4 regions of the Pseudomonas sp. R2-7-07 genome follow, and region 1 is predicted to be linked to each of the others. Evidence: predicted binding sites of a transcription regulator. Region 1 holds the regulator's gene; each other region holds the start of a gene.

Region 1 (8,019 bases):
CTGGCCGAGCCGTTCCGTCAGGTAAACGGAGCGGTGGTGACCACCGGTGCAGCCGATGGCAATGGTGACATAGGCGCGATTGCTCGCGGCAAAGCGCGGCAACCATTTGAGCAGGTAGGTGGAGATGTCCTGGAACATCTCTTCCACATCCGCTTGTGCCGCCAGATAGTCGATCACGGGTTGATCGAGCCCGGATTGATCGCGCAACTCCGGCTTCCAATAAGGATTGGGCAGGCAACGCACGTCGAACACCAGGTCGGCGTCCACCGGCATGCCACGCTTGAAGCCAAATGACTCGACCAGAAACGCTGTGCCAGGCTCCGGCTGGTTCAGCAATCGCAGTTTGATCGCATCGCGCAGTTGGTACAGGTTCAAGTTGGTGGTGTTGATCTTCAGATCGGCCAGATCGATGATCGGCCCCAGCAGCTTGGTCTCGTCCTGGATAGCTTCCGCCAGGGAGCGGTTGGCGCTGCTGAGCGGATGGCGTCGACGGGTTTCGGAGAAACGCTTGAGCAGGGTTTCTTCGTCGGCATCCAGGTACAGCACGTCGCAATGAATATGCTTGGCGCGCACTTCCTCAAGCAGTTCGGGGAAGCGCGAGAGATGGCTGGGCAGGTTGCGGGCGTCGATTGACACGGCAACCAGCGGTTGCGCCAGTTCGGTATGGATCAAGGCGCGCTCGGCCAATTCCGGCAGCAGGCCGGCGGGCAGGTTGTCGATGCAATAGAAGCCGCTGTCTTCAAGCACATTAAGGGCAGTGCTCTTGCCCGAGCCGGAACGGCCACTGACGATGATCAAACGCATGATTATTGCCCGCTTTGCTCATCCAGGACGACCTGATACAACGCCTCATTACTTTCGGCACTGCGCAGTTTATCGCGTACTTCCTTGCGGTCGAGCATGCTGGCGATCTGCCGGAGCAGTTCCAGGTGCGCATCGGTGGCAGCTTGTGGGACCAGCAGAACGAACAGCAGGTCGACCGGAGCGCCGTCGATGGCATCGAAATCGATGGGGTGATCCAGGTGCAGCAGTGCGCTGACCGGAGTTGTGCAGCCTTTGAGGCGGCAGTGGGGGATGGCGATGCCGTTGCCAAAACCGGTCGAGCCAAGTTTTTCACGGGCGATCAGAGCCTCGAAGACATCTTGCATCTCCAGGTCAGGCACTTGGCTGCTGATCAGGTTGGCAATTTGTTCGAGGGCTTTTTTCTTGCTGCCGCCCGGCACGTTCACAAGGGAACGGCCGGGGGTCAGGATGGTTTCAAGTCGGATCATGGGGGGAGAGTTAACGACCTGTACCTTGCATCAGGTGCAGATTCTTTTCCTTATGCTTTTTGAGTTGGCGGTCAAGCTTGTCGGTGAGCAAGTCGATCGATGCATACATGTCTTCATGCTCGGCGTTAGCAACCACTTCGCCACCGGGTATCTGCAGGGTCGCTTCAATTTTCTGCTGAAGCTTATCGACCTTCATGATGACCTGCACGTTGGTGATCTTGTCGAAATGTCCTTCAAGCTTTTTCAGCTTCTGTTCGACGTATTCGCGCATGGGTGGGGTGACTTCTACATGGTGTCCACTGATGTTGACTTGCATACAGCTTCTCCTTCGTTGCCAGTGCATAAAGCGGCAGGCGAAAAGCGCCTGCCACTGGAACGCTGTGCCCCGCCCGTCACATCAAACGCTTTCGCTCGCTGGAAGGCGCGATCCCGAGAGACTCGCGGTACTTGGCGACGGTTCGACGGGCGACCTGAATGCCTTGTGCCTCCAGTAAACCAGCGATCTTGCTGTCACTCAACGGCTTTTTCTGATTTTCCGCGGCAACCAGTTTTTTGATGATCGCGCGGATCGCCGTGGACGAGCATTCGCCGCCTTCGGAGGTGCTTACATGGCTGGAGAAAAAGTATTTCAGCTCATAAATACCCCGTGGGGTATGCATGAATTTTTGCGTGGTCACCCGTGAAATCGTCGATTCGTGCATGCCGACCGCTTCAGCGATGTCGTGCAGTACCAAGGGCTTCATTGCCTCGTCGCCATATTCCAGGAAGCCGCGCTGGTGCTCGACGATCTGGGTGGCCACTTTCATCAGGGTTTCGTTGCGGCTTTGCAGGCTCTTGATGAACCAGCGTGCTTCCTGCAGCTGGTTGCGCATGAAGGTGTTGTCGGCGCTGGTATCGGCGCGGCGCACGAAGCCGGCGTATTGCGGGTTGACCCGCAGACGTGGCACCGACTCCTGGTTCAGTTCCACCAACCAGCGTTCGTTGTCCTTGCGCACGATTACATCAGGCACGACATATTCGGCTTCGCTGGACTCGATCTGCGAGCCCGGGCGAGGATTGAGGCTCTGAACCAGCTCGATAACCTGGCGCAGCTCGTCTTCCTTGAGCTTCATGCGGCGCATCAGCTGGCTGTAGTCGCGGCTGCCGAGCAGGTCGATGTAGTCGCTGACCAGGCGCTTGGCTTCAGCGAGCCACGGGGTTTTGGCCGGTAGCTGGCGCAATTGCAGCAGCAGGCACTCGCTGAGCGTACGGGCGCCAATGCCGGCGGGTTCGAATTGCTGGATACGGTGCAGGACGGCTTCGATCTCGTCCAGTTCGATATCCAGCTCCGGGTTGAAGGCCTCAAGAATTTCTTCGAGCGTTTCGTCCAGATAACCCTGGTTATTGATGCAGTCGATCAGGGTGACGGCGATCAAGCGATCGGTGTCGGACATCGGCGCCAGGTTCAGCTGCCACAGCAGGTGGCTCTGCAGGCTCTCGCCGACCGACGTACGGGTGGTGAAGTCCCATTCGTCATCGTCATTGCTGGGCAGGCTGCTGGCGCTGGTCTGGTAGACGTCTTCCCATGCGGTGTCCACCGGAAGCTCGTTGGGAATGCGTTCGTTCCATTCGCCGTCCTCGAGGTTGTCCACCGTAGGGGCGGTTTCCTGATAGGACGGTTCCTGTACATCAGGATTGGGCTTTTGCTCGATATTGTCGGCCAAGGGGTCGGTGTTGTCGAAGTCGTCGCCTTCTTCCTGGCGTTCGAGCATCGGATTGGACTCCAGGGCCTCCTGGATTTCCTGTTGCAGGTCCAGGGTCGACAATTGGAGCAGGCGGATGGCCTGTTGCAGCTGCGGTGTCATCGTCAGCTGCTGGCCCATTCTCAGGACTAGCGATGGTTTCATGGCAGGGGCTTAACACCTTATTCGCCGGCGCAATGCGCCATCCACGACAGGGCGCGTGAGCGCCAAACATAAGCAAATTATATGCCTGATATCGGGGCCTTTGCCTAGAGCGCGGTAACAATAAAAAAGCTGAGTTTTTTATTGACTCGCTCGCGCGCTCGCAAATGGCCCGATATCACCGTGTTTACAGGCGGAACTCGTGACCCAGATAAACTTCTTTCACCAGTTCGTTGGCCAGGATAGTCGCGGAATCCCCTTCGGCAATCAGCTGCCCATCGTTGACGATATAAGCGGTTTCGCAGATATCGAGGGTTTCACGGACGTTGTGGTCGGTGATCAGCACACCGATGCCCTTGGCCTTGAGGTGGTGAATGATCTGCTTGATGTCGCCCACCGAAATCGGGTCAACGCCAGCGAACGGTTCGTCCAGCAAGATGAATTTGGGGGCAGTTGCCAGGGCGCGGGCGATCTCCACGCGGCGACGCTCACCACCGGACAAGCTCATGCCGAGGTTGTCGCGAATGTGGTTGATGTGGAATTCCTGCAACAGGCTTTCCAATTCCTGGCGGCGGCCGTCGCGGTCGAGTTCCTTGCGGGTCTCGAGGATTGCCATGATGTTGTCGGCTACCGACAGTTTGCGGAAGATCGACGCCTCCTGCGGAAGATAGCCGATACCTGCACGCGCACGGCCGTGCATCGGCTGGTGGCTGACGTCCAGGTCATCGATCAATACACGCCCCTGGTCCGCCTGGACCAGCCCGACGATCATGTAGAAGCAAGTGGTCTTGCCGGCGCCGTTGGGGCCGAGCAGGCCGACGATCTGGCCGCTGTCGATCGACAGGCTCACATCGCGTACCACCTGACGGCTTTTATAGGCCTTGGCCAGATGCTGGGCTTTCAGGGTTGCCATTACTCGGCCTTCTTCTTCGGCTGGATGACCATGTCGATCCGTGGGCGAGGCGCGGTGACCTTGTTGCCATTGGCGCGACCCGCCTGGGCGACCTGGGTCTGGGTGTTGTAGACGATCTTCTCGCCTTCGGTGGAGTTACCGTCGGCACTCAACACCTTGGCCTGGTCGATCAATACGATGCGATTTTGCTGGGCATGGTACTGGATAGTCTTGCCATAGCCTTTCATCGGCCCTGGGTCTTCTGCCTTTTGCTTCTGCTCGAAGTAAGCCAGGTTGCCCACCGAGGTCACGACGTCGATATCGCCGGCCTGGGTGCGAGTCAGTGTCACCGTATTACCGGTGATCTTCATCGAGCCTTGGGTGATGATCACGCCACCGGTGTAGGTCGCGACGCCTTGCTTGTCATCCAACTGCGCATCGTCAGCCGAGATGTGGATCGGTTGCTGGCTATCGTTCGGCAGAGCCCAGGCGCTCACGCTTCCCAGTGCTGCGCCCAGACCGAGCAAAATAGGGAGGGTTTTAACGAGCCTCATACTGTCCTCTTACGTTCGATAGCAGGTGTATCCTGCTTTCTTTCAAATACGCTTTCATTCCCTTGCCGGTCGATACACCGCCAGCGCCGTCGATTCTAACGTCTTGCTCGGTCTGCGCATATTGCTGTTGTGGGAATACCGTCATGCGACTGCTGGTAATAATGGTGTCCCGGTTCTGCGCGTCTGTACGTGCGACGCGCACCGAGTCGATCAGTTCGATTTCGGTGCCGTCCGGATTGACCTCGCCACGCAGGCTGGTGACGTGCCACGGCAGTTCGGTGCCACGGTACATGTTCAAGTCCGGATTGGTCAGCAGGCTGACTTCCGAGGCTTTCAGGCGCTCGACCTTGTCGGAGACCAACTCGTACTGCACCTTGCCATCGGGCAGGAACTGCACGGTGTGGGTGTTGGTGGCGAAGTTGTCGATGATGCTTTCATCCACCTGCACGACAGGTTTGTCGAGAAAGCGCTCCGGGCTGATATTCCAGTAGCCCACCGCGAGCAACAGCGCGGCGATGACCCCGAATAGCAGGAAGTTGCGAATCTTTTTGCTCAGCATATAACGCTCTATAAGTAGGCGGCGTGGGCCGCTTCAAGACTGCCCTGGGCACGCAGGATCAACTCGCAGAACTCGCGGGCGGCACCTTCGCCACCGCGGGCGGCGGTAATGCCATGGGCGTGTTCACGCACAAACGCTGCGGCATTGGCGACGGCCATGCCCAGGCCTACCCGACGGATTACCGGCAGGTCAGGCAGATCGTCACCCAGATAGGCGACTTGTTCATAGCTTAGGTTGAGTTGGCCAAGAAGCTCGTCCAGCACCACCAGTTTATCCTCGCGGCCTTGATACAGGTGAGCAATTCCGAGGTTTTGTGCGCGACGTTCCACAACGGGGGTCTTTCGACCACTGATAATCGCTGTTTGCACGCCTGCCGCCATCAGCATCTTGATGCCCTGGCCGTCGAGGGTGTTGAACGTCTTGAATTCGCTGCCGTCTTCGAGAAAGTACAGGCGGCCATCGGTCAGCACGCCATCGACGTCGAATATCGCCAACTTGATGTTTTTACCGCGTTGCAACAGGTCGCTGGTCATTTACATCACTCCTGCACGCAACAAGTCGTGCATGTTCAGGGCGCCGATAGGGTGGTTGTGGTCATCGACCACCACCAGCGCGCCGATCTTGTGGTCTTCCATGATCTTCAGGGCTTCGGCTGCAAGCATTTCGGGGCGCGCGGTCTTGCCGTGGGGCGTCATCACGGCATCGATGGTTGCGGTATGGATGTCGATGGCCCGGTCCAGGGTGCGCCGCAAATCGCCGTCGGTGAACACGCCGGCCAGTCGGCCATCGGCTTCCAGGATCACGGTCATGCCCAGGCCCTTGCGGGTCATTTCCATCAACGCGTCCTTGAGCAAGGTGCCGCGTTGCACGTGGGGCAGTTCATCGCCCGCATGCATGACGTTTTCCACTTTCAACAGCAAGCGACGGCCCAGGGCGCCACCGGGGTGCGAAAATGCGAAATCTTCAGCGGTGAACCCACGAGCCTCAAGCAGCGCCACCGCCAGCGCGTCGCCCATGACCAGTGCCGCAGTCGTCGACGAGGTGGGCGCCAGGTTCAGCGGGCAGGCTTCATGGGCGACATGAACGTTCAAGTTCACTTCGGCGGCCTTGGCCAGTGTCGATTCCGGGTTGCCGGTGACGCTGATCATCTTAATGCCCAGGCGCTTGATCAGCGGCAGCAGGGTGACGATTTCGTTGGTGGTGCCGGAGTTGGACAATGCCAGAATCACGTCATCCTTGGTAATCATGCCCATATCACCATGGCTGGCTTCGGCCGGGTGCACGAAGAACGCTGTGGTTCCGGTGCTGGCCAGCGTAGCGGCGATCTTGTTGCCGACGTGGCCGGACTTGCCCATGCCAACCACGACAACGCGGCCTTTGCTGGCCAGAATCATCTCGCAGGCGCGTACGAAATCTGCGTCGATATGCGCCAGCAAACCTTCTACGGCTTCCAGCTCGAGGCGGATGGTGCGTTGTGCGGATTGGATGAGGTCGCTGGATTGGCTCATGTCTGAAGTCGTATAGCCTGACGAAAAGTCGGCGATTATAGCGGTAATGATCGATTCGCTCACATAAGTTCGTCAGGCTTTATTCTGAGCGTCTCCAGGATTCGTCTGAATAACATCGCTGGCAACGTTTTTCGCTGTGCTGAATCTGAACAAGCGCTGTTCCGGCCTTGGGGGCTCTGCACCAGCAGTGATATAGTTCGCGGCCAGTTCGGTCCGCCCAACCCATGGCGTAACTATTGCACATCCGTTGCAAACCAAAGTCGCATACATGGTGTCTGAGTGAAAGGCTGCATCCCAAGGAGATTAGATGAGTGCCGATAACGCCTACGCGGTCGAGCTGAAGGGCCTTTCCTTCAAGCGCGGTACGCGCAGCATCTTCAATAACGTCGATATTCGCATTCCTCGCGGAAAAGTCACGGGCATCATGGGGCCTTCCGGTTGCGGCAAGACCACCTTGTTGCGCCTGATGGGCATGCAATTGCGCCCAAGTGCCGGCGAAGTATGGGTCAACGGCCAGAACCTGCCGACGCTGTCGCGCAGCGATCTGTTCGATGCGCGCAAGCACATGGGGGTACTGTTCCAGAGCGGTGCGCTGTTTACCGACCTCGATGTTTTCGAAAACGTAGCGTTCCCGCTGCGGGTGCATACCCAGCTGTCCGACGAGATGATTCGTGACATTGTGTTGCTCAAGCTGCAGGCCGTAGGGCTTCGCGGGGCCATCGACCTGATGCCTGACGAATTGTCCGGTGGCATGAAGCGTCGTGTCGCCCTGGCGCGAGCCATCGCCCTCGACCCGCAGATCCTCATGTATGACGAGCCTTTCGTGGGCCAGGACCCCATCGCCATGGGCGTACTGGTGCGCCTGATCCGTCTGCTCAACGATGCCTTGGGCATCACCAGCATCGTGGTATCTCACGATCTGGCCGAAACCGCGAGCATCGCTGACTACCTCTATGTAGTGGGTGATGGCCAGGTGCTGGGGCAGGGGACGCCAGAAGAGCTGATGAACGCCGATAACCCGCGCATTCGCCAATTCATGACCGGCGATCCTGATGGCCCGGTGCCTTTTCACTTTCCGGCAGCGGACTACCGCGCAGATCTTCTGGGGAAGCGCTGATGCGCAAGACATCTATTATCGAAAAGGTTCGCCTTTTCGGTCGCTCGGGCATCGACATCGTCGAAGTCCTCGGGCGTTCGACTATTTTCCTGTTTCACGCCTTGCTCGGCCGCGGCGGCATCGGCGGCGGCTTTGGCTTGCTGCTCAAACAACTGCATGCGGTCGGCGTGATGTCCCTGGTGATCATCGTGGTCTCCGGGATGTTCATCGGCATGGTGCTGGCGCTGCAAGGCTT
Region 2 (8,019 bases), 2.9 Mb from region 1:
ATGCGCCTTGACCGCACCAGCTTCGCCAAACGCCTGGGCAGCTACGCCGAGGCCACTGAGTTGCCCGGCCAGCCGATCCTTGAAGGGCGCCTGTTGCGCATGGTCGGCCTGACCCTTGAAGCCGAAGGCTTGCGTGCCGCCATGGGCAGCCGCTGCATGGTGATCAACGACGACAGCTACCACCCGGTGCAGGTCGAAGCCGAAGTGATGGGCTTTTCCGGCAATAAGATTTTCCTGATGCCGGTGGGCAGCCTCGCCGGTATCGCCCCCGGTGCCCGCGTAGTGCCGCTGGCCGACACCGGGCGCCTGCCGATGGGCATGAGCATGCTCGGCCGCGTACTCGACGGCGCCGGTCGCGCGCTGGATGGCAAGGGCGGCATGAAAGCCGAGGACTGGGTGCCGATGGACGGCCCCACCATCAACCCGCTCAACCGTAACCCCATCAGCGTGCCGCTGGACGTGGGCATACGCAGCATCAACGGTTTATTGACGGTCGGTCGCGGCCAGCGCCTGGGCCTGTTCGCCGGTACCGGTGTGGGTAAATCGGTGTTGCTGGGCATGATGACGCGCTTTACCGAGGCCGACATCATCGTGGTCGGGCTGATCGGCGAGCGTGGCCGTGAGGTCAAGGAATTCATCGAGCACAGCCTCGGTGAGGAAGGGCTCAAGCGTTCGGTGGTCGTCGCCTCTCCGGCGGATGACGCACCGCTGATGCGCCTGCGCGCCGCCATGTATTGCACGCGCATCGCCGAATATTTTCGCGACAAGGGCAAGAATGTCCTGTTGCTGATGGACTCGCTCACCCGTTTCGCCCAGGCCCAGCGCGAGATCGCCCTGGCCATCGGCGAGCCGCCGGCGACCAAGGGCTATCCGCCGTCAGTGTTCGCCAAGCTGCCCAAGCTGGTGGAGCGGGCCGGTAATGCCGAGGCCGGCGGGGGCTCGATCACCGCGTTCTACACCGTGTTGTCCGAAGGCGATGACCAGCAGGACCCGATTGCCGACTCGGCGCGGGGCGTGCTTGACGGGCACATCGTGCTGTCGCGGCGCCTGGCCGAAGAAGGGCACTACCCGGCCATTGATATCGAGGCGTCCATCAGCCGGGTAATGCCGGCGGTGGTGACGCCGGAACACATGGCCCGCGCGCAATACTTCAAGCAGCTGTGGTCGCGTTATCAGCAGAGCCGCGACCTGATCAGCGTTGGCGCCTACGTCGCCGGTGGCGATCGCGAGACCGACCTGGCCATTGCGCTGCAACCGCAGTTGGTGACCTACCTGCGCCAGGGGCTGAACGACAAGATCAGCATGGGCGAAAGCGAAGCGCATCTGCAGTCCATCTTCGCCCCCGCGCCAGGCGGCTAAGCCATGGCCAACAGTCGCGCCGCGCGCCTGGCCCCGGTGGTGGAAATGGCCGAAAAGGCCGAAAAGACCGCTGTGCAGCGCCTGGGCTATTTCCAGGGCCAGGTGCGCCTGGCGGAAAGCAAGCTGGGCGACCTCGAGCGCTTTCGCCTCGAGTATCAGCAACAGTGGATCGAGCGCGGCAGCAAGGGCGTGTCGGGCCAGTGGCTGATGGGGTACCAGGGCTTTCTCAACCAACTGGAAACCGCCGTCGGCCAACAGCGCCAGAGCCTGGCCTGGCACCAGAACAACCTCGATAAGGCGCGCGAAAGCTGGCAAGCGGCGTTCGCCCGCGTCGAAGGTTTGCGCAAATTGGTGCAGCGCTATCTCGACGAAGCGCGGGCCATTGAGGACAAGCGTGAACAAAAGTTGCTCGACGAGCTGTCCCAGCGCCTGCCCCGCCAGGAACAGTTCTAACCAGCGAAACAGGGCACATTTGAAATGCTGTGTTGCTCACATCCAGTTCAGCTGCTACACCTTGTGTCTAGTGCCAATGACAAGGAAGCAGTCACATGTCGATCGAGCCAGATGTATCCCTGGATGGGAAGAAGTTGACGATCACGATCAAGGGCCGATTCGATTTCGGCAGCCACCAGGCATTTCGTGATGCCTACGAGCGGTTCTATAAGGTGCCTGAGTCGTACGTCGTGGACCTGAAAGAAACCACGTATATGGACAGCTCGGCCCTGGGCATGCTTCTGCTGCTGCGGGACCATGCCGGTGGCGATAATTCAGACGTGCGCGTGACCAACAGCAACACGGACGTGCGCAAAATCCTCGCCATTTCAAATTTCGACAAGCTTTTCGATATCTCGTGAGAGTCCTGGCGCCCTTATCCGAGCCGCTGACCATCCTGATTGCCGAAGACAGTGCCGCCGACTTGCTGTTGTTGTCGACCATCGTGCGGCGTCAGGGTCACCATGTGCTCACCGCGACCAATGGCGAGCAAGCCGTTGAGGTGTTTGCGCGCGAGCGCCCGCAGTTGGTGTTGATGGACGCGATGATGCCGGTGATGGATGGTTTTCTCGCCGCGCGCTGGATCAAGCAATTGGCGGGCGAGCAGTTGGTCCCCATCATCTTCCTGACCTCGCTGCGCGAAAGCGCCGCACTGGCCGAGTGTCTGGACGCCGGCGGCGACGATTTCCTGCCCAAGCCCTATAACCAGTTGATTCTGGCCGCCAAGATCAACGCCATGGACCGCCTGCGGCGGCTACAAGCCACGGTGCTGCAGCAGCGTGACCAGATCGCCCGTCACAACGATTACTTGTTACATGAGCAGCGCACCGCCAAGGCCGTGTTCGACAAGGTCGCGCATTCGGGTTGCATCAACGCGGCGCCGAATATCCGCTACCTGCAATCGCCCTATGCACTGTTCAACGGGGACCTGTTGCTGGCGGCCTATACGCCGTCCGGCGACATGCACGTGTTGCTCGGCGATTTCACCGGCCACGGCCTGCCGGCGGCCATCGGTGCCATGCCCCTGGCCGAAGTGTTCTATGGCATGACCGCCAAGGGCTATGGGCTGACGCAGACCCTGCGCGAGATGAACGCCAAGCTCAAGCGCATCCTGCCGGTGGACATGTTCTGCTGCGCCACACTGTTGTGCCTGAGCACCGAGCGGCGCGTGGTGGAGGTGTGGAACGGCGGCATGCCCGAGGGCTATGTGCATGAGGTCGCTACCGGCAAGCGCACGCCGTTGATGTCGCGGCATCTGCCGTTGGGCGTGCTGTCGGCCCAGGCATTCGATGACAGCACCGAAGTCTGGCCCATGGCCCTGGGCGACCGGGTGTTCCTGCTCTCCGATGGGGTGCTGGACACCGCCGACGCCAATGACCAGTTGTTCGGCGCCGAGCGTTTGCAGCAGGTGTTTGCCGCCAACCGCGAGCCCGACCGCTTGTTCGAGGATATCGAGCAGGCGCTGGCGGCATTTCGCGGTGAGGCACGGGACGACGTCAGCATGGTTGAAATCACCTTGCTGTCCGGCCAACCGCTGCGCGTGGCGGAACCGATGTATTCCGACAGTGGCCAGTCGTGCCCGCTGAATTGGTCGGTGAGTTTTGAATTTCGCGCGCAGACCCTCAGGCGCTACAACCCATTGCCCTATCTGCTGCAATTACTGTTGGAGGTCCACGGCCTGCGTGAGCAGAGCGGTGCGCTCTACACGGTGATGGCCGAGTTGTATGCCAATGCCCTCGAACATGGGGTACTGGGGCTGGATTCACAGCTCAAGCAAGATGCCGAAGGGTTTGCGCAGTACTACCGCCTGCGCAACGAGCGGCTGGCGCAATTGAACAGCGGCCATATCCGCATACATGTGCAGGTGTCCCCGACTGCAAAGGGCGGCAAGATGACGTTGCGTGTCGAGGACAGCGGGCCTGGCTTCGATGTTGACGAGGTGCTGGCGCGGCCGCTGGATGCTGACCGTCTGTCTGGCCGCGGCTTGAGCCTGGTGCGTCAACTTTGCAGCGCGGTACGCTGGTCCGATGGCGGGCGCAGTGTCTGCGTGGAGTTTTGCTGGGAGGCTCTGGCATAATCCGCCGATTCTTGATCAAGGAGCGAGCAAGTGGCTGAGATTCATCTGGACCCTGACGTGCTGTCGGGCTTGCAGGAGGTGATGGAGGACGAGTACCCACGGTTGCTGGAGACCTTCCTTCATGACTCCGAAGAGCGCGTCACCGCCTTGCGCAAAGCGCGTGATGACGCCAAGGCGCTGGGGCGCATCGCCCATAGCTTCAAGGGTAGCAGCGGCAACCTTGGGGCGGTGCGACTGGCGCAGTTGTGTCAGCGCCTGGAAGTGGAGTCTGTTGGGACGACGGCGGACCTCGGGGCCCTGGTCGATCAGATCGATCATGAGTTTGCCTTGGTCCGGCCGCTGTATGAGTCGGAGCGGCAGCGCTTCAGTCTCTGAAGCACTTCAAACCGCGATTTAGCTGCCCAGGGCGACTTGGCCCGACTCTTGCTCTATCTCTGGATACTGCATCCCCGACCCCATGCAGTGGAGACCTTTACCTATGCCAGTCGCCCCTAATTCGCTTCTTCAGGCTGCCCCCGCGGCCAAGCCTCAAGCGCCTGCCGCCACCCCTGTGGCAGCGGCTGCGGACCCACGGGACAAGGGCCCTGGCTTCGCTCAAGTGTTCGCCAACCAAGGCGCCAAATCTGCCTTGAAAACCGCCGACGCCCCAGGCAAGTCGGCACCGACGGCAGCCGGCGATCAATCTGCCGCCAGCACGCCGGCGGTTGCCGATAGCGGCAATCCCTTGCCTGCCAAGCCGGCCAAGGCCGACGAGGACGCCGCCGACACAGCCGCCGACCCGTCCCTGGCGCAACAGCCGCCGGCCGATCCGCCGGTCGACCCCGCGCTGATCGCCACGATCACACCCGCTGCCGTGCCGGTGGAAACGCCAGCGCCTGTGGCGGTCGTGGAAGATGACAAGCCCCAGCCGGTCGCCGCCGCCCCCGTTGCCGTGAGCGACCAGGCCAAGTCACCGGCCTTCGACCCCGAAGCCGACCCCCTGGATGCGATGCCCGCCGTACGCTTGGCGATGGAGCAGGGCGGTCATGTATCGGCCAGCAGCCAGGCGCCACAGAAAACTGCGCCAGCCACGCCCCTGGATCAACCGACCGCCGCGCAGAACTTCGCGGCAGGCCTGGCCACTATGGTCGATCAACAAGCCACCAAGGACAGCACCGGCCAGGGCGGCGACAAAGCCTTCGGCGCGCTGATCGATGACGGCCTCAAGGACCTCAAGGACGCCAGCAGCGACACCCGCGTGGATGACTTTGCCAACCGCCTCGCCGCGCTGACCCAGGCCGCCACGCCGAAAACCGCCAACGCCTTGCCGCCGGTGACCAACGCCCCGCTGGCCATGCACCAGAGCGGCTGGACCGAAGAAGTGGTCAACCGCGTGATGTACCTCTCCAGCGCCAACCTCAAGTCGGCCGAAATCCAGCTGCAGCCGGCCGAACTGGGGCGCCTGGACATCAAGGTCAACATGACGCCCGACCAGCAGGCCCAAGTGAGCTTCATGAGCGGCCATGCGGTGGTCCGTGAAGCGCTGGAAAGCCAGTCCGGGCGCCTGCGCGAGATGTTCGCCCAGCAAGGCATGGGGCAGGTGGACGTGAATGTGTCCGACCAGTCTCGCGGGCAGGAGCAGCAGCAACAGCAGAGCCAGGCGCGGGGCGTGAGTAGCGGCCGCAGTAGCGCTGGCGATGCTGCCGACTCTGGCGAAGTGGCGGCCGCCGTCGCGCCGGTGGTGAGCAGTGTGATCGGCTCCAGCGCTGTCGACTACTACGCCTGACCCAAGCCGAACAGAGATCAAAATGTGGGAGGGGGCTTGCTCCCGATTGCGGTGTATCAGCAACAGATTTGTTGAATGACACACTGCTATCGGGAGCAAGCCCCCTCCCACATTTGATTGGTGTTGCCCTGGTGCCAGACAACTCTGGCATAACACTTGCTCCTGCCTTTCCGTAGATCTATGAATCCCAGAATAGTGACGGATTATTGGCATGGCGAAGAGCGACGACGCAGCAACTCCCCCCGCAGGCAAAGGCAAGCTCAAGCTGATCCTGCTGATTGTGCTGGGCCTGCTCCTGGCCATTGGCGCCTCGGTGGGTGGCACCTGGTACATCATGCACAGCAGTGCCAGCAAGCCGGCTCCCGCTGCCGACGCCGCCACTAACGTCAAGCAACCGGCAATCTTCGAGCCGATGCTGCCGGCGTTTGTCGCCAACTACAACCAGAACGGTCGCCAACGCTACTTGCAGGTGAGCATCACCTTGCTGGCGCGCAACCAGGCGGACCTGGACGCGCTCAAGGTGCACATGCCGGTGATCCGCAACAACCTGGTGATGCTGTTCTCCGGGCAGAGCTTCGACAGCCTGGCCACTGCGGTGGGCCAGGAAATGCTGCGCCAGAAGGTCACTGCCAGCGTGCAGGAAGTGGCCCAGAAAGAGCTCGGCAAAGTCGTGGTCGAGCAGGCGCTCTTCACTAACTTCGTATTGCAGTAGGACCACGACATGGCCGTGCAAGACCTGCTGTCCCAGGATGAAATCGACGCGCTGTTGCATGGCGTCGACGATGGTCTGGTACAGACCGAAATGGCTGCCGAACCCGGCAGCGTCAAAAGTTACGACCTGACCACCCAGGATCGCATCGTCCGTGGACGCATGCCGACCCTGGAAATGATCAACGAACGTTTCGCCCGTTACACCCGCATCAGCATGTTCAACATGCTGCGCCGTTCGGCGGACGTGGCGGTGGGCGGTGTGCAGGTGATGAAGTTCGGTGAATACGTGCACTCGCTGTACGTTCCCACCAGCCTCAACCTGGTCAAGATCAAGCCGTTGCGCGGCACCGCGCTGTTCATCCTCGACGCCAAGCTGGTGTTCAAGCTGGTGGACAACTTCTTCGGTGGCGACGGCCGTCACGCCAAGATCGAAGGCCGTGAATTCACGCCCACCGAACTGCGCGTGGTGCGCATGGTGCTGGAGCAGGCCTTCATTGACTTGAAGGAAGCCTGGCAGGCGATCATGGAAGTCAATTTCGAGTACATCAACTCGGAAGTGAACCCGGCCATGGCCAATATCGTCGGGCCGAGCGAAGCCATTGTGGTGTCGACGTTCCACATCGAACTCGATGGCGGTGGCGGCGACCTGCACGTGACCATGCCGTACTCGATGATCGAGCCGGTACGCGAAATGCTCGACGCCGGTTTCCAGTCCGACCTCGACGACCAGGACGAACGCTGGGTCAAGGCCCTGCGCGAAGACCTGCTCGACGTCGACGTACCCCTGAGCGCCACCGTGGCCCGCCGCCAGCTGCGCCTGCGCGACATTCTGCACATGCAGCCGGGTGACGTGATCCCCGTCGAACTGCCGGAAGAACTGATCATGCGCGCCAATGGTGTGCCGTCGTTCAAGGTCAAGCTCGGTTCCCACAAGGGCAACCTGGCGTTGCAGGTGATTGAACCGATCAATCGCCGCTGATGCACCCCCTATTCATGATTGTTTGCTGCGCCGAGGACATGTAATGGCTACCGAACACGAAAACACTTCCGCCGAAGACCAGGCCCTGGCTGACGAGTGGGCTGCGGCCCTGGAAGAAACCGGCGATGTCGGCCAGGACGATATCGACGCGCTGCTGGCCGCCGACGCTGCCTCCGCGCCGGCCGGCAAACGCCTGCCGATGGAAGAATTCGGCAGCGTGCCGAAAAACAACGAACCTGTGACCCTCGACGGCCCCAACCTGGACGTGATCCTGGACATTCCGGTGTCGATTTCCATGGAAGTGGGCAGCACCGAAATCAACATCCGTAACCTGCTGCAGCTCAACCAGGGCTCGGTGATCGAGCTTGACCGCCTGGCCGGCGAGCCGCTGGATGTGCTGGTCAACGGAACGCTGATCGCCCATGGCGAGGTGGTGGTGGTCAACGAGAAGTTCGGCATTCGCCTGACGGACGTGATCAGCCCGAGCGAACGCATCAAGAAGTTGCGCTGAAATGAAGTACAGCATGGCGGGACTGTTGCTGGCGCTGCCCTTGGGCGCCCTGGCGGCTGAGCCGATCGCGCAAGCGGCTGCGGCACCTGCGGTCGGCAGCGTCGGCGGGCAGTTGACGCAACTGA
Region 3 (8,019 bases), 1.8 Mb from region 1:
CCTGGGAGAGGCGATTCAGGCTGCATTCGAAGCGCGGGAAATCAAGGGCAGCGCCAACGATTGGTTGCTCGCCGCCATGGGCCTGGAGAAAAACACAGAGAACGGCGATGGACTGACCATTGAAGGCTATCGACTGGTCAGCGCTGAAAACACCAACAAAACCGCCTCAACAGTCGTCAAGGCATTGGCCGATCATCTGCTCGCCAGCGACAGGGCTTCGTCCCCCGAAACCGCCGCCATTCAAGCACACCTTTTGCTGACCAGCAGAGCGCCGGAATTCTTGATCAAGGATATTCCGAAGGAGGTCACCATCGGCACTCACGCGTGGGTCAGTTTCGCCACCGCTGTTTCGCGCATCGAAGCAAAAGCGCCAGGCTCGACGGCAGGCATGACCTTTGCGCAAGTCATGCTTGAAACCAGCATCGCACCGATCAGTGAACAAGAGCGCCACATTGAATATGCCGCCCAGAATGACGCGCTCAAGGATTGGGCCATCGCCAACGGGAGAAAACCTCCGCTCACCCCCCTTGTAATGGGCGAAGTGCGCAAAACGTTCAGTACGATGATCAACGAACTGAGGGAGGCTAGCGAAACATCACTCGGCAACCTGCCAACGGCCAAAGAAATAGCACTGGCGCAATTAAAAAAAGCGCTGCCGGACATGGACCCCAAACTGTTCGAGAAAAAATGCATCACCATAGACCCTCCCCATAAACGGTTCCCCGGGCCTTACTCGATACTGGACGCCTACATCGATGGCCGACCGCTTTTCTGGACGCCCAACCGGGAGGAGTTCTGGTCGGAAGAAGCACGCAACTTCAAAAATCTTTTCGTATCCAGGGAAAACGAGGAGCGACCAGATTCACGGCCAGCAGCCTGGGTATCCTCATCAAAAGAGTTCGACCTTGACAAGGTGACTCAAACGCTGAAAACCCTGCCACGCCCCAGAGAGCTGTTCGAGCCGCAATACGCTGAGTTCTCAAGCGCCTTGAAGAAGATCAAGTCCGCACAGTTCAAACAGATGATCGCCAAACTTCCGCTGGAAGACCGCGAGAACCTGGCGTTCATCAAACTGCCCGTTCGCAAGCACATCAGGTATTACCGAGACGATCATCCCAGGGTCGTGGAAGAAGGCGTACTGCTGTTCGACACCGAGCGCAACGGCAAGAAAATGACCTACGCGATTGATCGGATCAAGGGCACCGTGACTCGGCGGCCCGATCAGACTTACGTCGAATACCCACCTAGAAATGGCACTATTCCGCAATTGGGCCAAAGGTACGACACCGTCAAACCTGAGGGTTCGCAACCGCCAGCACTGCCCGACGGGAAAACAGCCGGGCACGGTGCGCCTGACAGTTTCAACAGCGCCAGTACCCAATACATCATCGACACGCTGTTTGCGGACATGAACTTGCCCGAGGTAGAGCGTTACGCCCGAGGGGCGACAACCTTTGATACCCAAGTACCCCTGCATAAGACCATTGAAGCAATCGTGGTGGGGCTGATTCCCTTCAAGTCGAGCATCGAGAACTTGATCGCGGGCAACATCAAGGAAGGTGCCGTCGAACTGGCTATTGATATCTTTGGTTTCGTGGTGGGCTTCGGCGGTGCGGTCAAAGGCCTGAGCGCCCTGGCGAGGGGGGCATCGACGCTCGCAAAAGCAGGTCAGGTCGTCAGAATCATCGGCCGAGCAGCACTCGGCGCGCTGAACCCGTTGGACGGGGTTGGTGATCTAGCGCGAGGTGCCCTGCATCTTGGAAAAAAAGCCGTCAACGCAAGCTATAAGGGTATTAACCACCTGCGCAATCACCACCGCAGCGTCGACCTGCTGCAATTGGCCAAAAGGCCCGATATCGCCGAAGGCACCTACAAGTTGGCCGGTAACGGCAATGAAATTCCTGCCCTGGCCAAATTCGACGAAGGCACGCAAAGGTGGTTTGCGTTTGACCCGCGTACGCAACAGGCCTATGGCAAGTCCCTCGAGCAGTTCAGTGTTGGCCCACGGGGGGGATTGGACGCGATCGGCAGCAACGACGTGATAACGACCGTCAGCCAGCGCCATGGCTTGGCAGCCGCCGGCACATTCAAGGTCGGACAGAAGAGCGTTGAAGGCAACGTTGTGATGTTTCAGGGCAATTGGCATCAATACGACCCGCTGAAAAAACAACCTATCGGCCCTCCATTGAAAGACTTCACCCCCAGTCGGGTAGCGGCCAGTGGCGAAGTACGGGTCGCGGATGCCGATTTGCTGGGGTATCAAGCCAACTACATCGAACCGCGAGAGCTTTCGAGCAAAGGCCTGCAGGGCAACGTGTATCAAGGCCGCAGTAAAAAGGAATATGTGAAGGTCGATGGAGCGCTGTATGAATCCAAAGTCAAGGACGGCCAGCGATTCATCCTCCACCCCACAGGCAAGGGCCCTGACATACCGGTCAAGGATCTCGGCATTTCCGGGTGGGAGCCTCGTTCCAGGTCTGTCGGTCTGCTGGGGGGCGCGAAGGAATTTCATACACCATGGCAATTGGGCGATAACACGTATGTCGTGCCGATGGACGGAATCAAGGTGGTGGAAAACGCTGCCCCGCCTTTCAGGATCAACGTCAAGGGCGCCGACCACGCCGTCGACTTTGACAGTACACACGGCGCCTGGCGAGGTGTCTCTTCAAGCCTGGACGCTCCCTATTTCTGGCGAAATCCTAAAGGAGCGTGGCAGCAAGGCAACATTAATGACTTTCTTCGCGCTAAAAAGGCAGACGCTCATCACTACCAATTCGTCGATGTTTCGGCGATCCCGAAAGTCCCGAAAGAGGTCACCCCCTTACCCCAGAGCTTGCATTATTTTTGGGCCGGCCAGGACCTCCCCGCCCATTTGGCCGACAACCTGGCTAAAAACAGCCGACGTGCGCCCGGATACACCTCAGTCATCCATGTTGACGCCGATACCCCTGAAATTTTTGAAAAGATAAAAACCACCCTGAAAGACAAAGCCCCCGGCGTGACGGTCAAGAACTTTCGGGAGGATGCCCTCTACACACAGTTGAAAACTGATGAAATGTACAATTATTTCCGTCAAGGACAAGGTAAAAACCTGGCGGCCACTTCGGATATCGCGCGTTATCAAATCATGCACAAGCATGGTGGGGTTTACCTGGACACCGATGACCTCATCCAGACCAACGTCGATTCCGGCGCGTTAATGGCGGGGGCCAATGATGTCCTGCTCGGTCACCCGGTGGTGCATCGGTCCACCGACTTCAAACCTTTCTATAACAACAGTAACTTTGCCACCCAGCCTGGCAACCCGTTGATGAAAGAAGTCATCACTGAAATGCACAAGCGCTTTGCCGCGAACAAACCCTATTTTGTGAACAACCGCCCGGTGGCCCGGCAGTCTATCAACGGTGGTGCATTTACCTCTGATCTCGACGAATACGGGAAAAAACTATTCGAAACGACGGGCCCTACCCTGCTCAACGACACACTCAAGGCAAAACGACCCGATATGTATGAGCTGGGACTGGAAGGGTTCTCAAAAGATACGAATGTCGTGGACGGAGAACTGGTCTCGTCTGGGCCGGTCGTCAACAACGAAGAGAGAGCCCTGGACTTATATCGAGAACGGGGTATTAAGCCGCCCCTGCTGCTGCGCCTTCATATCAGTAAAATGCGCGAGCATTATTTCCCGCTTCGCCATAAATTCAACGTGAAACCAGGGGCCGACCATTCCTGGAAGACTGGCTGATCGCCCCTCGTTCAACCTCTACCCGTCCGGACGGATCAGTCCTGCTCCTCGGTGTTGCCGACGTCCGCCGCTTCATCCAGGTCGTTGAGCGGCACTTCAGCATCGTCCATCAACGAGCCTGGGTCTTCATTTCCAGGATCGTTGAGTTCTTCGTCCAGTTCTTTTGACATGACCATCTCCTCTAACCGCCTTGGGTATCGATATCAGCATCGGTTTCAGGCTTGGGCTCGAGCGGCTCAGGCTTGAAGTCTGGACTGTAGTCGTTTTCCTTGGCCTCTGGGTCGCTTGCCGGCTTTGGGTCTTTGGGGGCATCGGCGCCAGTGCTGGGGGCCGGCTCGCCGCCGTCGATCACTGGGTCGTTGCGGTTACTGGTTTGAGGATCGTTGTTAGTCGTCATGGCACACCTCTTTACAGGCCTGTGGGGCATCTGTACCCCGTAATGCTAAGGCGCCGCGTTACGGGATGAAGTTCAGTCCGATTGCTCAGTGCAATGGGTTGTCGACCTGGATGTAGAAGGCATAGATGCCCAATACCAGCCAGAACCCCATGAATAACCAAGGCGCGCGCATGGAAAACAGCAGCGATTTGCGATAGCCCTTGTGGGTCGACTCCATTTCGGAAAACAACGGCGAGTCATCGTAGGCCATGCCCATCACCGGTTCACTGCGCAGCAGCTCGCTTTGCTTGTAGTGCCAGTGATCGATGATCTCGTAGGCGGCGCGTATGCCCGGCCAGGCGTTGAGTGAGCTGAGGATCCCCAGCGCGGCGAGAATGGCCGGCACCAGCAGGGTGAACAGCTTGCCCCACTCCGGGTTGAGATTGCCCATCCCGGAGACGAAGGCAATGACCAGGAATGACTGGGCGGTGAGGTAGGCGTCGGTGCGGTTGGCCAGGATGCTGGTTTCGTACTGGATCTCGCGACGATAGAAGTCGAGACGGTCCTTGGGCGAACCGAAGATCTTGGCGTTGTGCTCGCTGTGGTCGGTCAGCGCCGCTTCCGGGGAGTTGGGCGAAATGATTCTAGGCACGACGGGGGCTCCACAAGGTTTCAAGGCTTATTAGAAGAAGCGCGTCAGGGGGAAGTTCAAGTTTGTCGTGCACCAAATTGAGGCGCCGTGGTGAGGGCCGCCTCGCAGCCAGCGGCGGCAAACGCCCACGCCACGGGATAATCACCGTGCCTCAGCGGTTCCGGCACACGCCTTGCTTAAACCATTCATCTGCCCACATTCAGGAGCATTCGTTACCCCCCGACCCAGAGCCGACCCCATAAGAAAGTAAGGACCAGGCCCGTTGGCACCCTCGACCACGGGCTCATAAAAATGCGTTTAAAAGCGGCAGTGCCCCCCGCGCTCCCCTCGGCACTGACAAGGTACTGGAATGGCTCGATCTTTCTTTGACGAAATGAATGACGCGCAAGGCGTTTGCCGCGCGCACTACCAGGATTTCTCCCGCTGGCTGGCCAACACGCCGCCGGAACTGCTGGCCCAGCGACGCCGCGAAGCCGATTTGCTGTTCCACCGCGCCGGGATCACCTTCACCCTCTATGGCGACGAACAGGACACCGAGCGCCTGATCCCCTTCGATATCATCCCCCGCAGCATCCCCGCCAGCGAATGGAGCGTGATCGAGCGCGGCTGCATCCAGCGGGTCAACGCGCTGAACATGTTCCTCGCCGACATCTACCACGACCAGCGCATCATCAAGGCCGGAATCATCCCGGCCGACCAGGTGCTGGGCAACGAGGGCTATCAGCAGGCAATGGTCGGCCTCGACCTGCACCGGGGCATCTATTCGCATATTTCCGGGGTGGACCTGGTGCGCGACGGCGACGGCACCTACTACGTGCTTGAAGACAACCTGCGCACCCCCAGCGGCGTGAGCTACATGCTCGAAGACCGCAAGATGATGATGCGCCTGTTCCCGGAAGTGTTCGCCAAGCAGCGCATTGCGCCGGTGGACCACTACCCCAACCTGCTGCTCAAGACCCTGAAAAGTTCGAGCCGCCTGGACAACCCCAACGTGGTGGTACTGACGCCGGGCCGCTTCAACAGCGCGTTTTTCGAACACGCCTTCCTTGCCCGGGAGATGGGCGTGGAGCTGGTGGAAGGCGCCGACCTGTTCGTCCACGACCTCAAGGTGTTCATGCGCACCACCGACGGCCCCAAGGCAGTGGACGTGATTTACCGGCGCATTGACGACGCGTTCCTCGACCCCGAGGCGTTCAATCCCGACTCGATGCTCGGCGTGCCCGGCCTGGTCGCGGCGTATTGCGCCGGCAACGTGGTGCTGGCCAACGCCATCGGCACCGGCGTGGCGGATGACAAGTCGATCTACCCCTATGTCCCGGCCATGATCCGGTTCTATCTGGATGAAGAGCCGGTGCTGCAAAACGTGCCGACCTTCCAGTGCCGCAAACCAGAGGAGCTGTCCCATGTGCTGGCCAACCTTGAGCACCTGGTGGTCAAGGAAACCCAGGGCTCCGGCGGCTACGGCATGCTGGTCGGCCCGGCGTCCAGCGCCGCCGAGATCGAGGACTTCCGCCAGCGCATCAAGGCCCGGCCCCACGCCTACATTGCACAGCCGACCCTGAGCCTGTCGACCTGCCCGACCTTTGTCGAAAACGGCATCGCGCCACGGCATATCGACCTGCGCCCCTTTGTGCTGTCGGGCAAGGAAACGCGCCTGGTGCCCGGTGGCCTGACGCGCGTGGCGTTGCGTGAAGGCTCGCTGATCGTCAACTCGTCGCAAGGCGGCGGAACCAAGGACACCTGGGTGGTGGAGGGCTGAGTATGTTGAGTAGAACCGCCGCAGACTTGTACTGGATGTCCCGCTACCTGGAACGCGCCGAGAACCTGGCGCGCATGCTGGAAGTCAGCTATTCGCTGTCGTTGATGCCCCAGGCCGGGCGCAGCGATGGGCTGGACGAACTGGCGATGTCACTGCTCAGCAGCGGCACCCTGGACAGTTACCTGGAGCGCCACACGCAACTGGACGCCGAACGCATGCTGCATTTCTTCGCCCTGGATGAAGAAAACCCGGCGAGCATCTACAACTGCCTGCGCGCCGCCCGGAGCAATGCCCATGCGGTGCGCGGACGCATCACCGCCGACATGTGGGAAAACCTCAACGCCACCTGGCTGGAAATGCGCAGCATCGCCGCCGGCGGCCTGGCGCGACACGGCATCAGCCACTTCTGTGACTGGGTCAAGCAACGCTCGCACCTGTTTCGCGGCGCCACCTCCGGCACCATCATGCGCAATGACGCCTATCGATTCATTCGCCTGGGCACCTTTGTCGAGCGCGCGGATAACACCCTGCGCCTGCTGGATGCGCGTTATGAGATGTTTGGTGAAGAGTCCGAGGAAGTCAGCGACCTGTCGGCACGCGGTTATTACCAGTGGAGCGCCCTGCTGCGCGCGTTATCGTCGTTCGAGGCGTATACCGAGTTGTACCCGAACGCCTTGAATGCACGCTCGGTGTCGGAGTTGCTGCTGCTGCGCAGTGATGTGCCGCGCTCGCTGCATGCGTGCATCGAGGAACTGAGCCATATCCTCGCCGACCTGCCCGGCAGCTACGGGCGCACGGCGCAGCGCCTCGCGGCGGAGTTCGAGGCGCGGCTCAGGTACACGGGCATCGATGAGATCCTGGAAGACGGGCTGCACACACGGCTGACGGACTTTATCGACAGCGTGCGCGAGTTGGCGCGGTCGATACAAAGCTCGTATCTGGAAGTGGTCTAAGCGCACCCCAGATCAAAACTGTGGGAGGGGGCTTGCTCCCGATGGCGGTGTATCAGCCAGCCTATTTGTAGCTGACCCACCGCTATCGGGAGCAAGCCCCCTCCCACATGGACCGCAGTCCACCTGTCAGCTATCAATCGACCACCACCTGGGCAACAACTGCCGCACCCGCGCCTCGCCAAAGCGGTCATCGATCAACATCACCACCCCGCGGTCGTGCTGGCTGCGGATCACCCTCCCCGCCGCCTGCACGACTTTCTGGATACCGGGGTACAAATAGGTGTAGTCATACCCCGCGCCGAAGATCGCGCCCATGCGAATCTTCATCTGTTCATTCACCGGGTTGAGCTGCGGCAAGCCCAAGGTGGCGATAAACGCCCCGATCAGGCGCGCACCGGGCAAATCGATGCCTTCGCCAAACGCGCCGCCCAGCACCGCGAAGCCGATGCCCTGGCTGTGCTGGGTGAACTGGTCCAGAAAAGCCTGGCGCTGCGCCTCGGCCATGCCCCGCGACTGCAACCACAGCGCGATCTG
Region 4 (8,019 bases), 1.3 Mb from region 1:
GGCGTGATTACGTCGATCGCGGAACAGACCAACCTGCTGGCGCTGAACGCTGCCATCGAAGCCGCCCGCGCGGGCGAGCAAGGCCGTGGCTTTGCCGTGGTCGCCGACGAAGTGCGCAACCTGGCCTCGCGTACCCGCCAGGCCACTGATGAAATTTCCGGCATGATCCAGAGCATCCAGCAGGAAACCGGGAATGCCATCAGCACCATGGAACACGGCAATGTACTGATGCAGGAAGGCCTGTCGCGTAATGCCGACGTGGCTTCGGCCCTGGCGCGCATCGACGAGCAGAGCCGCTCGGCCGGCCAGCAGTTTGCCGCCATCACCACCGCCACCCAGGAGCAGAGCAGCACCGCGACCTTGCTCAGCAGCAACCTGCAGAGCATTGCGCTGGCTAACAGCGAGCAGCGTGAAGTGGTGTCGAACCTGGCGATCACCGCCAAGGAACTGGAGACCCTGGCGGCGGGCCTGCGGCATGAAGTAGACCGGTTCCGCTAAGCCACCGCCATTCAGGATGCGCAGGCGCATGGCTCAAGTGCTCGCCGCCGGACGGTACTGCAAGGCCTCTTGCAGATGGTGGCGAGCGATGTTGTCTGTTTGTTCCAGGTCCGCCAGGGTACGCGCTACCTTGAGCAACCGATGGGCCGCCCGCAGCGACAGCGTCAGTCGTTCGCATGCGCTTTCCAACCAGCTTTCATCGACCTTTGCCAGCTTGCAGTACTCGCGCAACCCCGGCAGGTCGAGGAAGGCGTTGGCGCATCCTTGGCGGCGTTGCTGGCGTTCCCGTGCATCGGCCACTGCTGCGGAAGCTTTCGCGGTGTTGTCACCGGTCTGTTGTGCCGGGCTCAGTGCCGTGGCCTCCCGCGCCACGGTCAGGTGCAGATCGATCCGGTCCAGCAAAGGCCCGGACAGCTTGTTGCGATAGCGTTGGATCTGCTCCGGCGTACATCGACAGCGGCCGCTGGGTTCGCCCAGATAGCCGCAAGGGCAGGGGTTCATCGCCGCGACCAATTGGAAGCGTGCCGGGAAGCTTACCCGGTCGCGGGCGCGGGAAATCACGATATGCCCCGACTCAAGTGGCTCACGCAGCACCTCCAGGACTTTGCGATCGAACTCCGGCAACTCGTCGAGGAACAGCACGCCGTGGTGGGCCAGGGTGATTTCCCCCGGTTGCGGTTTCGATCCGCCGCCGACCAGCGCGGGGCCCGACGCCGAGTGGTGCGGCTGGCGAAACGGCCGTTGCGGCCAATGGCTCAACGGCGCCAGGCTGACCACCGATTGAATCGCCGCGACTTCCAGCGCTTCGTGCTCACTCAGTGGTGGCAGCAACCCCGGCAGGCGGCTGGCGAGCAAGGTCTTGCCAGTGCCGGGCGGCCCGCTGAATAACAGGTTGTGCGCCCCCGCAGCCGCGATCAGCAAGGCACGCTTGGCAGCCAACTGGCCCTGTACTTCACTGAGGTCCGGGTAAGGTTTGTTCAAATACAGCAAGCCGTCCGACTGGTAGGGCTCGATCGGTACATGCCCGTTCAGGTGCGCCACCACTTGCAGCAAGTGGTCCACCGCAATCACCTTCAATCCCGATGCCAGGCACGCTTCCTCAGCGTTCGCCCTGGGCACTATCAAGGTGCGCCCGGCCTTGCGCGCCGCCAATGCGGCCGGCAACACGCCTTTCACCGCGCGTACCTCGCCGGACAGCGCCAACTCGCCCAGGCACTCAACGTCATCGAGCATCAACGCCGGCACCTGCATACTGGCCGCCAGGATCCCCAGGGCAATCGCCAAATCAAAACGCCCGCCGTCCTTGGGCAGGTCGGCGGGCGCGAGGTTGAGGGTGATGCGACGCGGCGGATATTGCAGGGCCGAATTGAGAATGGCGCTGCGTACACGGTCCTTGCTTTCCTTTACCGCCGTCTCCGGCAAGCCCACCAGCGTCAGTGATGGCAAGCCATTAGCCATATGCACTTCAACCGTGACGACGGGGGCTTCAACGCCGATCTGGGCGCGACTGTGGACGATGGCGAGGGACATGCTCGATCCTTGAATGGGAGGCCGCTTCCTGCGGGTTATTCAAGGGTAGACGAGGGTGGAAAAAGCAAAGCGGGGGAGGTTTTACAGAACGTATCAGGCAAAAACGCAGGGCAAATGTGGGAGGGGGCAAACCCCCTCCCGCACTGATTGCGTTTATTCGGCGGTGGGTGGCGTCAGGCGCGCTTCCAGTTCCGCCACTTTTGCCTCCAGGCTTTCAAGCCGCGCACGTGTGCGGGCCAACACCACCATCTGGCTGTCGAACTCTTCACGGCTCACCAGATCGAGCTTGCTGAAGCCACTTTGCAGCAGTGCCTTGAACTGGCTTTCGATTTCATTGCGGGGCAGCGGAGTGTCGCCGCTGAACAGGCGAGAGGCGTGGCCGCTCAGGGCGTCGAGGAAGTCTTTGGGCGCGAGCATGGGAAATATTCCGGAAAACTGTTGGCCGGCAGTGTATCACGCAGCGTCTATAGTCTTTTCACGGCCCTGATGCGCACGCTTTTCGCGCATCGGGATGGGCGCTTGCGCACTGTTTTGATGCGCATCGCCACCGCCGGAACGCCCTGCAGATGGGCATGAGTGGGCAATGGACTGATTTCAGTGAGTTTTACGGAGCTGGCAAGGTTTCTGCTTAGACGATCATGACCCATGCACTGATGCAGTCGCTGTGACGAATGCAGTGCGCCGACGGATCAGGGGTACAGGTTTCGTCACCAGTGGTTCGCTGGCGTCGCTACGGTAAATGCCGAGGCGACGATGCGTTACAAAGCCAGGCACTGCGCTTAGACTTGAGACGGGTTTGTTTTCCTGGGGCAAGTCCACCAATTCGGGAGAGAGTTTTCATGAAGCTAGTCACTGCCATCATCAAGCCGTTCAAGTTGGACGACGTACGCGAGTCACTGTCCGAGATCGGCGTGCAGGGCATTACCGTTACTGAGGTCAAGGGCTTCGGTCGGCAGAAGGGTCATACCGAGCTGTATCGCGGCGCGGAATATGTGGTCGATTTCCTGCCGAAGGTGAAGATTGATGTCGCCATTGACGACAAGGATCTTGACCGGGTTATCGAGGCGATAACCAAGGCCGCCAACACCGGCAAGATCGGTGACGGCAAGATCTTCGTGGTCAATCTGGAACAGGCTATCCGCATCCGTACCGGCGAAACCGATACCGACGCAATCTAAGCCGCCAAACCCCAACGCCCCAGGAGAAAAACACTATGACTCTGCGTACATTCGCAGGGCTCGGAGCCCTGTTGTCCATCGTAATGCCAGGCCTTGCAATGGCGGCAGACGAAGTGGCGGCTCCAGTCCTCAACTCCGGCGACACTGCCTGGATGCTGACCGCCACCGCATTGGTGCTGTTCATGACCATTCCTGGCCTGGCGCTGTTCTACGGCGGCATGGTCCGCTCCAAGAATATTCTGTCGGTGATGATGCAATGCTTTGCCATCACTGGCCTGATCAGCATCCTGTGGGTCGTCTACGGTTACAGCATTGCGTTCGATACCACCGGTATGGAGCAGGGCGTCGTCAACTTCAACTCCTTCTTCGGCGGCATGGGCAAGGCGTTCCTGGCAGGGGTCACTCCAGCCAGCATTACCGGGCCTGCGGCGCTGTTTCCGGAAGCGGTGTTCATCACCTTCCAGATGACGTTCGCCATCATCACTCCGGCGCTGATCGTCGGTGCCTTCGCCGAGCGCATGAAGTTCTCCGCGATGCTGATTTTCATGGGCATCTGGTTCACGCTGGTCTATGCGCCGATTGCGCACATGGTCTGGAGCGGCAACGGCGGCCTGATGTGGGACTGGGGCGTGCTGGACTTCGCCGGTGGCACCGTGGTGCACATCAACGCCGGTGTGGCTGGCCTGGTGGCGTGCCTGGTGCTCGGCAAACGTAAAGGCTTCCCGACCACCCCGATGGCCCCGCACAACCTGGGTTACACCTTGATCGGCGCGGCCATGCTGTGGATCGGCTGGTTCGGCTTTAACGCCGGTTCCGCTGCCGCAGCCAACGGCACGGCCGGCATGGCGATGCTGGTTACCCAGATTGCTACCGCTGCTGCGGCGCTGGGCTGGATGTTCGCCGAGTGGATCACCCACGGCAAGCCGAGCGCACTGGGCATCGCCTCGGGTGTGGTGGCAGGCCTGGTTGCGATTACTCCGGCGGCTGGCACCGTGGGCCCGATGGGCGCCCTGGTCATTGGCCTGGCGGCGGGCGTGGTGTGTTTCTTCTGCGCCACTACCCTCAAGCGCAAGCTGGGCTACGACGACTCCCTGGATGCCTTCGGCGTGCACGGTATCGGCGGTATCCTCGGCGCGATCCTGACCGGCGTGTTCGCGGCTCCGTCGATGGGTGGCTTCAACGCCGCTACCACTGACATCGCCGCCCAGGTGTGGATCCAGTGCAAAGGCGTCGGCTTCACCGTGATCTACACGGCGATCGTCACCTACGTCATCCTCAAGGTGCTGGACATGGTCATGGGCCTGCGCGTCACCGAAGAGGAAGAGGCGGTCGGTCTCGACCTGGCGCAACATAACGAGCGCGGCTACAACCTGTAAGTACGCAAAAAAAAGATGCCCGGCTTGCCGGGCATTTTTTTGTCTGGCGTTTGTCTCTGCCTATAAGTGGCATGGGTTTTTCGTCAACTTTGTGATGGGATCCACACGGCACTTTTAAGGGTGCGAATGTCTTACAGGCATGTAGGCGTATTCGGCACTTTGTTTTTTTCCAGAGCGCGCTAGAATGCGCGCCGATGGGCGGAGAACTGTATGTGGCAACAGACCCTGATTACCCTTCGGGCCAAGCCCCGGGGCTTTCACCTGGTGACCGACGAGTTGCTTGCCGGCTTGCCTGAATTGAAGGCGTGTCGCGTGGGCCTGTTGCATCTGTGGCTGCAGCACACCTCGGCCTCGTTGACGGTCAACGAGAATGCCGATCCGGCGGTTCGCCGTGACTTCGAGCGTTTCTTCAACTTGCTGGTACCGCAAGGCCATGCAGGGTTCGAACACAACGACGAAGGTCCGGATGATCTGCCGGCGCACTTCAAGGCCAGTCTCCTGGGCTGCCAGCTGAGTTTGCCGGTGAAGGCTGGCTGCTTGGCGATGGGGACCTGGCAAGGTGTTTATCTGGGCGAGCACCGTGATCATGGCGGTGCTCGTAAAGTCCTCGCCACCTTGCACGGTGAAGGGGCATAAGCCACTGGTGATCCAGTGGATGTTGATTTTTTTCCGGCGACCTCGACAGAGGGTGAAGCTGGGCTATAACTAATCTGCTTTTCGCAAGTCATGAGGTAGAACATGAGCGACGATGATCTGGAAAACGACGACCTCGAAGTAGGTGACGAAGACGACACTGAGGAAAGTCTTGAAGCGGCGGCTGATGACGTTGCTGAAGACCTTGATGACAGTGCTGGCGATGATGTCGCGCCCAAAGCCAAAGGCAAGGCCAAGGCTGCTGTTTCGGTAGACGAACTGCCCAGCGTTGAAGCCAAGAACAAAGAGCGCGATGCCCTGGCCCGTGCGATGGAAGAATTCCTCGCCAAAGGCGGCAAAGTGGTCGAGGTCGAGCCCAACGTGGTGGCTGATCCACCGAAGAAGCCGGATAACAAATACGGCAGCCGTCCTATCTGAGGTCAGCTACCTGCTTGTAAGAAAGAACCCGCCGTCGCTGCGGGTTTTTTCATGCCCGCTGATTTATTCGAGCGTTGTGGTGATCCAGATGTGGGAGGTGCAAGCCCTAATGTCAGTCAGTGAAGGCTTTTTGTAGGAGCGAGCTTGCTCGCGAAGAACTCAGGGCTCCCTCGTTCATCCAGAATGAACGCGTTGCCTGGGCGTTTTTCGCGAGCAAGCTCGCTCCTACAGGGAACCCCTTTAAGCCCCCTCCCACATTTGGATCGCTGGTGTTACTGCCAGCTGCGGAGCAATTGCGGTAGCTCCGTCAGGCTGCGAATTTGCGCATCCGGGAGTTTATCCCCTTCCCACGCCTTGCCCGCCGGGTTGAACCACACTGCTCGCAGGCCCGCCTGCTGCGCCCCGGCAATGTCATCGCCCGGATGATCGCCAACATGCACCGCCGCTTCGGCCTTCACGCCGCCGCGCTGCAATGCCTCCTGAAACAACCGCGCATCCGGCTTGGCGATGCCGATATCCTCGGCACGCAAGGCAAAGTGAAAGTAGTCGGCCAGGCCTACGCGTTGTACGTCGGCATTGCCATTGGTGATCACTCCTAGCAGGAAGTGCTGGCGCAGGGCTTTGAGCATGGGCTCGGCTTCGGGGAAGACGGTGAGTTGATGCCGCGCATGAATGAACGCTTCAAAACACACGTCGGCCATTTGCGTGGCTTCAGGCTGTGGATAACCTGCCTCCTCAAACGCATGCATCAACACCCGATGGCGCAGGATACTGATGCGGTGTTTGAGTTCAGGATGACGTTGCAGCACCTGTTGGCGCAGGCTGGCGAAATGCTCCAGGGGCAAGTCGCCGACCTTGGATGCGTTGAGCGCCAACCATTCGCGCATTGACGCTTCGGCGCTGATGATGACGGGTACGTTGTCCCAGAGCGTGTCGTCCAGGTCGAAGGTGATCAGCTTGATGCTCATGAGTCGCCGCCCTTGATGCGTTTGGCCCGTGGATGGGCGCTGTCATACACCGTTGCCAGGTGCTGGAAGTCGAGGTGGGTGTAGATCTGCGTGGTCTTGATGTCGGAGTGGCCGAGCAGCTCCTGTACTGCGCGCAGGTCCTGGGACGACTCCAGCATATGGCTGGCAAAGGAGTGCCTGAGCATATGCGGGTGCAGGTTCTGCCCCAGTTCGCGCTCGCCGGCGGCTTTTACGCGCAACTGAATGGCCCGTGGCCCCAGGCGTCGGCCTTGTTGGCTGATAAATACCGCGTCGTCCTGCGGATTGGCCAGCGCGCGCAACGGCAACCACAGTTGCAGGGCTTCACGGGCTTTTCTGCCGACGGGCAGCACCCGCGTCTTGCTGCCTTTACCCAACACCTGCACCAGCCCCTCCGCCAGGTCCAGTTGATCGAGGTTCAGGCCGGTCAGCTCGGACAGGCGCAGGCCCGAGGAGTAGAACAACTCGAGGATCGCCTGGTCGCGGTGCGCCAGGAAGTCATCCTCGACCGCGCCGTCCAGCAGTTGCAGAGCGCGGTCGGTGTCCAGGGTCTTGGGCAGGCGGCGCTCGCCTTTGGGCGGCGACAGGCCATTGGCCGGGTCGTGGTCACACAGGCCTTCGCGGTTCAGGTAGTGATAGAGGCCGCGCACCGCCGACAGCAGGCGCGACAGGCTACGCGAGGACTGGCCTTGCTGGTGCAGCCGTGCGACCAGGCTGCGCAGGCTCTGGATATCCAGGGCTTTCCAGCTGGCGATCTGCTGCTTTTCGCAATAGGCCAGGACCTTGTTCAAGTCCCGCCGGTAGGCTTCCAGGGTATGAGGCGACACCTGGCGCTCGTTGCGCAGGTGAGCGCAGTAAGCGTCCAGTTGCCGTTCCATGGCTAGCGCACCGCGCGCAGGGCAGTGGTGAAACGCGGCAAGACGCGGCCCAGCACTTCGGCGATGTAGGTCAAAAACAGGGTGCCCACCGAGCTTTTGTAATGCGCGGGATCGCGGCTGGCGATGGCCAGTACGCCATGCAGGCCTTGGTGGCTGAGGGCAACCACGGCGGTGGAGCCGATCTGTTGGCGCTGTTCGGCACCAAACAGGAAGTCCAATTCATGCTCGCGCAGGGTGCCGCTGATGGTCTTGCCTTCGGAAAGCAGGCCGCCGATGGCGGTTTGCGCTTCGCCACCGCTGACCCAGCGACCCACCGGCATCGGGTTATCGCTGAACAGGATCAGGCTGACAAACGGCACCTGGAAGTCCTGGCGCAGGCTGTCTTCCACGGCCATCACCGTTTCTTCCAGGCTGGCGGCGTCCATCAGGGTCAGGATCAGGCGACGGGTCTTGTCGAACAGGCGATCGTTGTCGCGGGCCACATCCATCAGGTGCGAAAGCC

Evidence for each region. Region 1 encodes sigma-54, which starts transcription at its own class of promoters, with help from an activator protein. Its sites were predicted from a motif close to ANTGGCATNNANNTTGCTNT; they were not measured.
Region 2: C4J86_RS18270 (flagellar hook-length control protein FliK) is a predicted target of sigma-54. The motif match lies at 4,339-4,358, and genes of this name have one in related genera.
Region 3: C4J86_RS13060 (circularly permuted type 2 ATP-grasp protein) is a predicted target of sigma-54. The motif match lies at 4,933-4,952, and genes of this name have one in related genera.
Region 4: glnK (P-II family nitrogen regulator) is a predicted target of sigma-54. The motif match lies at 2,640-2,659, and genes of this name have one in related genera.

What each region holds. Positions count from the first base shown of each region.
Region 1 covers NZ_CP027759.1:1,127,358-1,135,376, forward strand. Annotated here, with positions in the region: gene rapZ (RNase adapter RapZ) at 1-804, opposite strand, end outside; gene ptsN (PTS IIA-like nitrogen regulatory protein PtsN) at 807-1,271, opposite strand; gene hpf (ribosome hibernation-promoting factor, HPF/YfiA family) at 1,282-1,587, opposite strand; gene C4J86_RS04955 (RNA polymerase factor sigma-54) at 1,664-3,157, opposite strand; gene lptB (LPS export ABC transporter ATP-binding protein) at 3,342-4,067, opposite strand; gene lptA (lipopolysaccharide transport periplasmic protein LptA) at 4,067-4,600, opposite strand; gene lptC (LPS export ABC transporter periplasmic protein LptC) at 4,587-5,159, opposite strand; gene C4J86_RS04975 (HAD family hydrolase) at 5,168-5,692, opposite strand; gene C4J86_RS04980 (KpsF/GutQ family sugar-phosphate isomerase) at 5,693-6,667, opposite strand; gene C4J86_RS04985 (ATP-binding cassette domain-containing protein) at 6,975-7,784, shown strand; gene mlaE (lipid asymmetry maintenance ABC transporter permease subunit MlaE) at 7,784-8,019, shown strand, end outside.
Region 2 covers NZ_CP027759.1:3,990,670-3,998,688, reverse strand. Annotated here, with positions in the region: gene fliH (flagellar assembly protein FliH) at 1-11, shown strand, start outside; gene fliI (flagellar protein export ATPase FliI) at 1-1,359, shown strand; gene fliJ (flagellar export protein FliJ) at 1,363-1,812, shown strand; gene C4J86_RS18285 (STAS domain-containing protein) at 1,908-2,213, shown strand; gene C4J86_RS18280 (fused response regulator/phosphatase) at 2,210-3,928, shown strand; gene C4J86_RS18275 (Hpt domain-containing protein) at 3,959-4,303, shown strand; gene C4J86_RS18270 (flagellar hook-length control protein FliK) at 4,407-5,693, shown strand; gene fliL (flagellar basal body-associated protein FliL) at 5,905-6,405, shown strand; gene fliM (flagellar motor switch protein FliM) at 6,415-7,383, shown strand; gene fliN (flagellar motor switch protein FliN) at 7,427-7,894, shown strand; gene fliO (flagellar biosynthetic protein FliO) at 7,896-8,019, shown strand, end outside.
Region 3 covers NZ_CP027759.1:2,881,243-2,889,261, reverse strand. Annotated here, with positions in the region: gene C4J86_RS13075 (glycosyltransferase family 32 protein) at 1-3,745, shown strand, start outside; gene C4J86_RS27055 (hypothetical protein) at 3,781-3,915, opposite strand; gene C4J86_RS13070 (hypothetical protein) at 3,927-4,142, opposite strand; gene C4J86_RS13065 (hypothetical protein) at 4,228-4,773, opposite strand; gene C4J86_RS13060 (circularly permuted type 2 ATP-grasp protein) at 5,123-6,532, shown strand; gene C4J86_RS13055 (alpha-E domain-containing protein) at 6,535-7,485, shown strand; gene C4J86_RS13050 (ATP-dependent DNA helicase) at 7,612-8,019, opposite strand, start outside.
Region 4 covers NZ_CP027759.1:5,586,280-5,594,298, reverse strand. Annotated here, with positions in the region: gene C4J86_RS25850 (methyl-accepting chemotaxis protein) at 1-498, shown strand, start outside; gene C4J86_RS25845 (YifB family Mg chelatase-like AAA ATPase) at 532-2,028, opposite strand; gene C4J86_RS25840 (accessory factor UbiK family protein) at 2,182-2,445, opposite strand; gene glnK (P-II family nitrogen regulator) at 2,868-3,206, shown strand; gene C4J86_RS25830 (ammonium transporter) at 3,242-4,582, shown strand; gene C4J86_RS25825 (secondary thiamine-phosphate synthase enzyme YjbQ) at 4,793-5,218, shown strand; gene sutA (transcriptional regulator SutA) at 5,321-5,653, shown strand; gene C4J86_RS25815 (HAD family hydrolase) at 5,926-6,621, opposite strand; gene xerC (tyrosine recombinase XerC) at 6,618-7,517, opposite strand; gene C4J86_RS25805 (DUF484 family protein) at 7,520-8,019, opposite strand, start outside.